Regions from separate parts of the Bradyrhizobium sp. CCBAU 51753 genome, predicted to be linked through region 1. Evidence: predicted binding sites of a transcription regulator. Region 1 holds the regulator's gene; each other region holds the start of a gene.
The links. Region 1 encodes PhoB, which activates phosphate uptake and scavenging genes when phosphate is short. Its sites were predicted from a motif close to TGTCATNNANCTGTCAT; they were not measured.

Region 1 (2,202 bases):
TGATCGAAGGAGACAAGCGATGGCTTCTGAACATACCGCCAAGGCATTCGACAGCGACCTGCAGGAGTTGACCCGCCTGGTCGCCGAGATGGGCGGCCTGGTCGAGCGCATGATCACCGAGTCGGTCGATGCGCTGATCCGCCGCGACGTCGCGCTCGGCAAGCGCGTGGTCGCCGCCGACATCGAGATCGACAGCCTGCAGCGCGTCATCGAAGAGCGCGCGGTGCTGACGATCGCGCGGCGCCAGCCGATGGCGATCGACCTGCGCGAGATCGTCAGCGCGATGCGGGTGGCCACCGACCTCGAGCGGATCGGCGACCTCGCCAAGAACATGGGCAAGCGCGTCGCGGCGCTGGAGAGCGATTTCCAGCCGCTGAAGCTGATCCGCGGCCTCGAGCACATGACCGACCTCGTGCTGTCGCAGGTCAAGTCGGTGCTCGACGCCTACGCCGCGCACGATTTGCCGGCGGCGATGAACGTCTGGAAGGGCGACGAGGAGGTCGACGCGATCTGCACCTCGCTGTTCCGCGAGCTGCTCACCTACATGATGGAAGATCCGCGCAACATCTCGTTCTGCATCCACCTGATGTTCTGCGCCAAGAATATCGAGCGGATCGGCGACCACGCCACCAACATCGCCGAGACCGTGTTCTACATGATCGAGGGCCAGCAAATCACCGACAAGCGCCCGAAGGGCGACATGACCAACTTTGCGACCACGGTGCCGGGTAACTGAAGCACGATCCGGAAAAGTGGGTACCGGTTTTCCGACAAGATCGTGCTCATCAGGACGATGAGCGTTTCGGTTTTGCGTCTGGGCAACGGATCAAGATAGAGAGAACTTAGACCGATGAGCGCACGCATTCTGGTAGTCGAAGACGAGGAAGCGCTGACAACGCTGTTGCGCTACAACCTCGACGCGGAAGGCTACGATGTCGAAACGGTCGGGCGCGGCGACGATGCCGACACCCGCCTCAAGGAGCGCGTTCCCGATCTCGTGGTGCTCGACTGGATGCTGCCGGGCCTGTCCGGCATCGAGCTCTGCCGCCGCTTGCGGGCACGTCCCGAGACCAAGCAGCTGCCGATCATCATGCTGACCGCGCGCGGCGAGGAGAGCGAGCGGGTGCGTGGGCTGGCCACCGGCGCCGACGATTATATCGTCAAGCCGTTCTCGGTGCCGGAGCTCCTGGCGCGGGTGAAGGGCCTGCTGCGCCGCGCCAGCCCCGAGCGGCTCGCCACCGTGCTGACCTATGGCGACATCGAGCTCGACCGAGAGAAGCGCCGCGTTGCGCGCTCCGGCCGCCCGATCGATCTCGGCCCGACCGAATATCGGCTGCTCGAATTCTTCCTCGAGCATCCCGGCCGCGTGTTCAGCCGCGAGCAGCTGCTCGACAGCGTCTGGGGCCGCGACATCTATATCGACGAGCGGACCGTTGACGTGCATATCGGCCGCCTGCGCAAGCTGCTCAATCCGGGCCGCGAGCAGGATCCGATCCGCACCGTGCGCGGCGCCGGCTACGCCCTCGACGACCGTTTTGCCAAGGCCGAGCCGCAGCCGTAAGGCCCGGTCCGACCGCTGCAACAAAAAAATCCCCGCCTTCGCGGGGATTTCTTTTTTGACGTCGTCGCTGGTTTCGTCGTCGGCCTATTTGAGCTGCGGCTTGTTCGACGGCCGGCGGCGATCGCCGGCGGGCTGGTAAGCGACGCGCGAGTGGTGCGCGCAATAGGGCAGGCCGGTGAGCGCCTTGCCGCCGCAGAAGAAGAATTCCGGGCTCGAGGGATCGCCGACCGGCCAATGGCAGGTGGCCTCGTTCAGCTCCAGCAGCGACAGCCGCTGGCTCATCGGCACCACGTTGTCGTAGGCGATCGGATCCGGCTCGAGTTCGACCTCGAAAGCCTGCGCCAGCGCGGTGTTGCCGCGCGAGACCGGGCGCGCCACCCGCATCATGTGCTGGGCGGGACGGGCCTTGCGCTGCCGCGGCGCGGCGGTGGAGGGCGCCTTGGCGCGGCCGGACAGGCCGAGCCGATGGACTTTGCCGATCACGGCGTTTCGCGTCACATTGCCGAGTTCCGCCGCGATCTGGCTGGCGGAGAGGCCACTCTCCCAGAGCTTCTTCAGCTGCTCGACGCGATCGTCGGACCAGGTCAATACCGTCATCGCATTCTTCCTTTCGCGGTGCGCCGGCCGGTGATGGGAGCGGC
Region 2 (2,202 bases), 770 kb from region 1:
CTCAAGCTGATCCTGCAGCAATACGGCGTCGATCCAAACAAGGTCGAGATCGTCCAGTTCCCGGCCAATGAGGCGGCCGACGCGATCCGCAACCAGAAGGCCGACGCCTATCTCGCCGCGGGTCCCGCCAACAGCAAGATCACGATCGATGCGATCACCGCATCGAGCCGCGACGGCGGCGAGCCGACCTTCCTTGCGATCGACGCCGCGGAGGCGATCTCGCAGAACCATCCGGCCTATGAGGCCGCCGAGATTCCTGCCGGCTCGCTCGGCGCGGCGAACCGGCCCGAGGACGAGGTGAAGACCATCAGCTTCGCGCATCACATCGTGGCGCGAAAGGGACTGGCAGAATCCACCGTCGCGGCGTTCACCCGGCAATTGTTCGCGATCCGCCAGCAGCTCAAGACCGATTTTCCGCTCGCCGCCAAGATCGAGACGCCCGACACCGACAAGGACGCCACCATCCCGGTGCATCCGGGCGCCGCTGCCTTCGTCGACGGCGAGGAGAAGACCTTCCTCGACCGCTACAGCGATTACATCTGGTGGGGCCTGATGGCGCTCTCGGCGATGGGCTCGGCCGGCGCCTGGTTCGCCGGCTATCTCAAGCAGGACGAACGCAACACCAACACCTCGCAGCGCGAGCGGCTGCTGGAAATGCTGAAGACCGCGCGGCAGAGCGATGCGACCGACGAGCTCGACCAGCTGCAGGCCGAAGCCGACGACATCCTGCGCCACACGCTGGACTGCTACGAGCACGGCGCGATCGAGGAAGGCACGCTGACCGCGTTCAACATCGCGCTCGAGCAGTTTCACAACGCCGTCGCCGACCGCAAGGCGCTGCTGCTGAGCATGCCGCAAAACCTGCAACGCGCCGCGACCCAGTTCAGGGCCGCGGGGACGGCGTAGCTTTCATCTCCTCAAGAACGACTCCCCCTTCCACCCCTGACGAGCGGCCCACGTCAGGGAGCTACCGGCGCAGGGTTCCCTCCCCCCTTGCGGGGGAGGGGTTAGGGAGAGGGGTGCCACACGACGTTCCCTCTCCATTGGCTTTGCGGGCGAGCAGGATTGCGAAAGCAGTGATCCTCACGATCATCTCGCCTGGGGCTTACCCCTCTCCCCAGCCCTCCCCCGGGGGAGCCCCGGGGGAGGGAGCCCTGCCTGCGTGCTCACCTGACGTAGAAGCCGGCAGCGATCCCGGAGCCGAATTCGCCCGTCCCTGTAATCTCGCCGTCATGGAATTTTTCTAGGTCTTGCCCCGCTTGCGGCGCATTGTCGCGCTCGCGACCCCTTCAGGAGGATCCCCATGACAATCCGGTTTTCGCGCAAGCTGACCCGCCGGCGCTTTTTGTCCACTGCGGCAGCGGCCGGAGCCGGGGTCATCGCGATGCCCTATCTGTCGCGCGCCGCCGACCGCCCGGTGATCACCCATGGCGTGCAGTCCGGCGATGTCGGCACCGACGGCGGCGTGGTGTGGGCGCGGGCCGACCGTCCGGCGCAGATGATGGTCGAGGTCGCAACCACCGAATCGTTCAAGGATGCCCGCACCCTGCCGCCGATCGCGGCGCTGCCGGAGAGCGACTTCACCGCCAAGATGCTGCTGGAGAACCTGCCCTCGGGCCAGGACATCTTCTACCGCGTCCGCTTCCGCGATCTGTCGCATATCGACATCGTCGGCGAGCCGGTGGTCGGCCGCTTCCGCACCGCGCCGAGCGACCGCCGCGACGTCTCCTTCGTGTGGGGCGGCGACGTCGCCGGCCAGGGCTGGGGCATCAACCCCGATGACGGCGGCATGTTCACCTTCTCCGCGATGAAGAAGCACAATCCGGATTTCTTCCTGCATTCCGGCGACACCATCTATGCCGACGGCGTCATCAACGCCGAGCAGAAGCAGCCCGACGGCAAGATCTGGAAGAACATCACGGTTGCCGAGAAGGCCAAGGTCGCCGAGACGCTCGACGAATTCCGCGGCGCGCACAAGTACAACATGCTCGACGAGAATCTGCGCGCCTTCAACGCCGAGGTGCCGATCTTCGTGCAGTGGGACGACCACGAGGTGACCAACAATTGGTCGCTGTCGAAGCAGCTGCCGGCGGCCTACAAGGAGCGCGATATCACGCTGCTGGCTGCGCGGGCGGCGCGCGCCTTCCACGAGATGTATCCGATGCGCGAGAGCATCGTCGAGCCGGGCCGGGTCTACCGCAC
Region 3 (2,202 bases), 3.1 Mb from region 1:
GCATGGTTCTCGCCGGTCAGCACGTAGCCGACCTGCGCATAACCGCCGTCGAACTTCAGGCTCGGCGCGCCGAACGGCGGCAGGCCGGTGTTCGCAGAACGGTCGATGTTGAACCAGTAGTACTCACCCTGTGCGATGAACGGACCGTAGGTCGCCGCGGCCTCGACGCCGTAGACCTGCGCGCCGGAGACGTTGGCGATCGCACCGGTCGAGATCAGCGTGGTCGGATCGATGCGCAGCTCGGGCCGATCGCTGAGCGTGAGCGTCTGTGCCTGGGTCAGCTGGTTGCGCGGCGGCTGGATCAGCCATTCTGCATCGGCGCCGATATGCACCGAGTAATCCTTGCCGTTGATCGGATTGCCGGCGATGCGGACGACGCTGCCATACTGCTCGGACGAGCCTGCCGGGGTGACGCTGGAGGCGGAGTGGATCTGGCCCGTGGTCGGTCCGGTGACGTAGCCGCCGATCCAGAGCTGGTCGTTCCACCAGCGGGTGCCGACGGCCGAACGGAAGTCACCGGCCGCGATGTTCTGCGCGATGATGCCGGCCGAGGCGCGCTCCATGAATAGGATGTCGTTGGAGCTGGTCGACTCGTCCATCGTCCACAGCACGTCCATGATGCCGCCTTCGATCGCCATCTTGCCGCCGAATGGCTTCAAGCCGGTGTAGCTCAGATAGGCGTTCTCGATGCCCGAGGTGCCGCCGCCCGGCAGCGATCCCGGCGCTGCGCCGCCAAAACCGTCGGAGGAGCCGCCGAAGTCGTAGATCAGCGAGTAGTTCCAGTCGCCGAAGAATTTGCCGACGACGCCGATGCGCGCACGGCGAACGTTCTCGCCGCTGTCGAGCTTCTGCGGCACGGTGCCGGCGGTGTTCGGACGATAGTCGTAACCGCCGACGTCCCAATGCACGCGGCTGGTGATGGCGACGCAGTTCTGCTCGTCAGCGGTACAGATCGTCGGCCGGTTGTTCGGCAGCGTCACCACGACGCCGGACGGCGCGACCGGGCCCTTGACCGGGATCGCGGCATTGGCGGTCGCGACTCGCGCGGCCTTGGCGTCCGCCGCCTTCGCATTGGCGTTGGCGCTTGCCGCGGTCGCGGTGTTGGCGTTGGTCTGCTTTTGCAACTTGTCGAGCTTCTGCTCGAGCAGCTTCAGCTGCTGCTTCAGCAGCGCGATCTCTGCATCGCTGCCGCCACCGGCCGATTGCGAATGTGCCGGCGAAGCGGCAAGCGCTCCCGCCAATCCGATGGCGATTGCGCCTAGTCTTGTTGCACCCATTGTGCACCCCTGTTGTGTTTGAAGTCCCCGCTCACTGAATTCGAGTCCTAGATTTTGATCGTGACTGACACACGACAGCATAACCCGGGATTTCAGTTCCGCTTGTTGTACACGGGCAACAAGCGGAGCTGCTTCGTGAGATGACAAGCATCATAGAAGCCACGCGGCGCGTCAACGCGGCCACGGCGGTTTTTGCACCGGTGTGGCCGGGGGGCCAGCTAACCGGTCAGGCACCCTTCAATTGCCGCGCGAACGCGCCTATATTCCGGCGTTTTCCGCGAGAGGTGAGAATGCTCCGACCCGTCCGCTTTGCTGCCCTATCCGTTCTGTCCGTGCTGGTTTTGGCAGGGAATCTTTGCCAGGCGGAGGCCCAGGATCGAACCCAGGACCGCCGGGTGCCGTCCTCGCAGGCGGAGCTCAGGCTGTCCTACGCGCCGATCGTGCAGCGCGTGCAGCCGGCAGTGGTCAATGTCTATGCCGCCAAGACCGTCCAGAACCGCAATCCGCTGCTCGACGATCCGATCTTCCGCCGCTTCTTCGGCGTGCCGGGACAGCAGCCGGAGCAGATGCAGCGCTCGCTCGGCTCCGGCGTGATGGTCGATTCGACCGGACTTGTGGTCACAAACAATCACGTGATCGAGGGCGCCGACCAGGTGAAGGTCTCGCTCGCCGACAAGCGGGAATACGAGGCCGAGATCGTCTTGAAGGACAGCCGCACCGACCTCGCCGTGCTCAGGCTGAAGAACACCAACAAGGAGAAGTTCACGACCCTCGACTTTGCCAATTCCGACGAGCTTCTGGTCGGCGACGTCGTGCTCGCGATCGGTAACCCGTTCGGCGTCGGCCAGACCGTCACCCACGGCATCGTCTCGGCCTTGGCGCGCACTCAAGTCGGAATCACGGATTATCAATTCTTCATTCAGAC
Region 4 (2,202 bases), 3.3 Mb from region 1:
GCCTTCACCGCGGCGTAGAAATCCTCGAGATCGTAGCCGTGATTGGCCGGATCGACCGTCTTGCCGTCAGCCGCGTAGGTGTGGCCGACCGCCTGCACCGAGCTCGGCCGCGCATGGGTCGGGTTGGCGGTCGACGTGTAGTACTGGAACCAGGCGTGGTGCGGGATGTAGTCCGTGACGGTGCTGGCCACGTTGCTGGAGAAGGTGCTGCGCGCGCAGCCGGTGGTGCCGTTGGCGTTCTTGAGCGTGAGATCGAAACCGCCCATGAAGCTGCCCCAGCTGATGCGCTCGTCGTTGAGCAGGTCACCGATGTTCTTGCCGGTCATCAGCACCGTGCTCGTCTTGCTCGAGCACTGGTCGAAGCCGGGATCGGTGTCGCCGATCAGGGTCAGGCCGCCCTGACCGTCGGCGATCGAGGACGAGCTGCCGACGATGTTCTGCGCGCCATTGGTCTGGCCGGAGATCACCGCGAGCGCGCCTTGCGTCGACGGACCAAAGGTGTCGGTCCAGTGATTGTCGCTCATCGCGAAGTTCTGGGCGTAGTTCCAGAACGCGGTGACGGTGTTGCCGTCGAAATAGCCCATCACCTGCCCGTTGGTGCCGAAGGCGCCGACGCCGCCGGCGGTGCCGCGACCAGTGAATTTCGGAAACAGATCTTCCTTGCCGTTGTCGACCGCCTGCTGTTCGGGCGTATAGGCATGGTTCTGCGATTTGGTGTTGGCCTGGGTGCGGTCGAGGCGGAACGGATTGGTCGCGCCGGTGCCGTTGGCCGGATTGAGGTTCGGGTTATTGGTCAACAGGTCGGCGTTGGCGAGGTTGTTGACCTTCGGCGTATGCGGCTTGGCAACGAAGGCGATCGAGCCCGACGGGTTCGCCGCATTGGGGTAAGTCGCGAAATAATGATCGAACGAGCGGTTCTCATTGAAGATGACCACGAGATGCTTGATCGGCGTCGCCGTGTGCAGCTCGTGCGGATGATGACCGTTGCCCTGACCGTTGCCTTGGCTCCGGTTACCCTGATTGCCTTGATCATCCTGGGCGGCAAACACCCATGTGCTGCACGCGACCGCGCCAGCAACCAGACAGATTCCGACCGTTGAGAGAAACTTGGTTTTCACCGTAGCGCCCCTGTTCTTTACAGATTTGTGACTTTGACCTGCGACACATTAGCACCCGGATCATTAGCCGCAGCGAATGACAGGTCCGTGTCAGTCTTGTGCAATCGACAAAAGTTGCGCGAAGACGATTAGGTGCGCCGAGCTTCTAGCATCGGTTGCACGATGCGCGACGATAGCGACTGTCTGTGATGCAATGCGCCGTTGCACGACGCATGAGTGGCACCGAACATTCAATGTCGTCCCGGCCTTCGCCGGGACGACACTGAGTTGCGCCGCTACGTAACCCCGTCATCCTGAGGTGCGAGCTTAGCAGCGCAATTGCGCTGCTAAGCGAGCCTCGAAGGATGAATCGGCCACCAGCCGGGCCGTCGACCCTTCGAGGCTCGCAAGGGCTCGCACCTCAGGATGACGGTTTGGTTTGCTCAGCTTGCTCGGTGTCATCGCCCGGCTTGACCGGGTGATCCAGTATTCCAGAGACGCCGGTGATAGAAGCGAGAGGCCGCGGCGTACTGGATCGCCCGGTCAAGCCGGGCGATGACAGCGGTGGGTGAGGACAAAGCTTCACACCCTCTCAGGGTGACGGGACGAAGAGCGGGAAGCCGACGATCAATCCTTCATCCCGGTGATCGACGTGCTCATCGCCCTCGGATCGCGCATCGGCCAGCGGCCGCTCTCGACCTGCGCGAGGAAGTCGCCGACGATCCGGTTGTATTCGTCGGGCTCCTCGATGTTGATGGCGTGGCCGCAATTCGGCATCACCGCGAGCGCGGCGGACGGGATGTTCTGCTTCATCAGGATGCCGGGCAACAGGCACGGCCAGTCCTCGTCGCCGGTGATGATCAGCGTCGGCACCGTGATGCGCTTCATCTCCTCGGTCAGCGTGTACAGCGACGGGCGCTCCTTCTGCACGCCCTGCTGGGTGTTGGCCGATCCGACCGCCGAGTGCTCGGCCAGCATCGCCTTGAACTCGGCGTGGCCGCGCGGATCCTTGTTCTCGTACTGCACGCGGGTCGGGCCATAGGCGTAGCGCTCGGCGAAGGCCGGCATGCCGTCCTTGCGGATCGTATTCGCGATCACGTCGGCC

Region 2: a site for PhoB is predicted at 1,218-1,234, ahead of XH93_RS01475 (alkaline phosphatase). Genes of this name have one in related genera too.
Region 3: a site for PhoB is predicted at 1,338-1,354, ahead of XH93_RS25160 (OprO/OprP family phosphate-selective porin). Genes of this name have one in related genera too.
Region 4: a site for PhoB is predicted at 1,195-1,211, ahead of XH93_RS24535 (phospholipase C). Genes of this name have one in related genera too.

What each region holds. Positions count from the first base shown of each region.
Region 1 is NZ_CP030037.1:8,658,935-8,661,136, reverse strand. Features, by position in the region: gene phoU (phosphate signaling complex protein PhoU) at 20-736, shown strand; gene phoB (phosphate regulon transcriptional regulator PhoB) at 851-1,561, shown strand; gene XH93_RS39815 (GcrA family cell cycle regulator) at 1,646-2,158, opposite strand.
Region 2 is NZ_CP030037.1:312,886-315,087, reverse strand. Features, by position in the region: gene XH93_RS01480 (TAXI family TRAP transporter solute-binding subunit) at 1-906, shown strand, start outside; gene XH93_RS01475 (alkaline phosphatase) at 1,304-2,202, shown strand, end outside.
Region 3 is NZ_CP030037.1:5,522,957-5,525,158, reverse strand. Features, by position in the region: gene XH93_RS25160 (OprO/OprP family phosphate-selective porin) at 1-1,277, opposite strand, end outside; gene XH93_RS25155 (DegQ family serine endoprotease) at 1,568-2,202, shown strand, end outside.
Region 4 is NZ_CP030037.1:5,391,756-5,393,957, forward strand. Features, by position in the region: gene XH93_RS24535 (phospholipase C) at 1-1,118, opposite strand, end outside; gene XH93_RS24540 (alpha/beta fold hydrolase) at 1,725-2,202, opposite strand, start outside.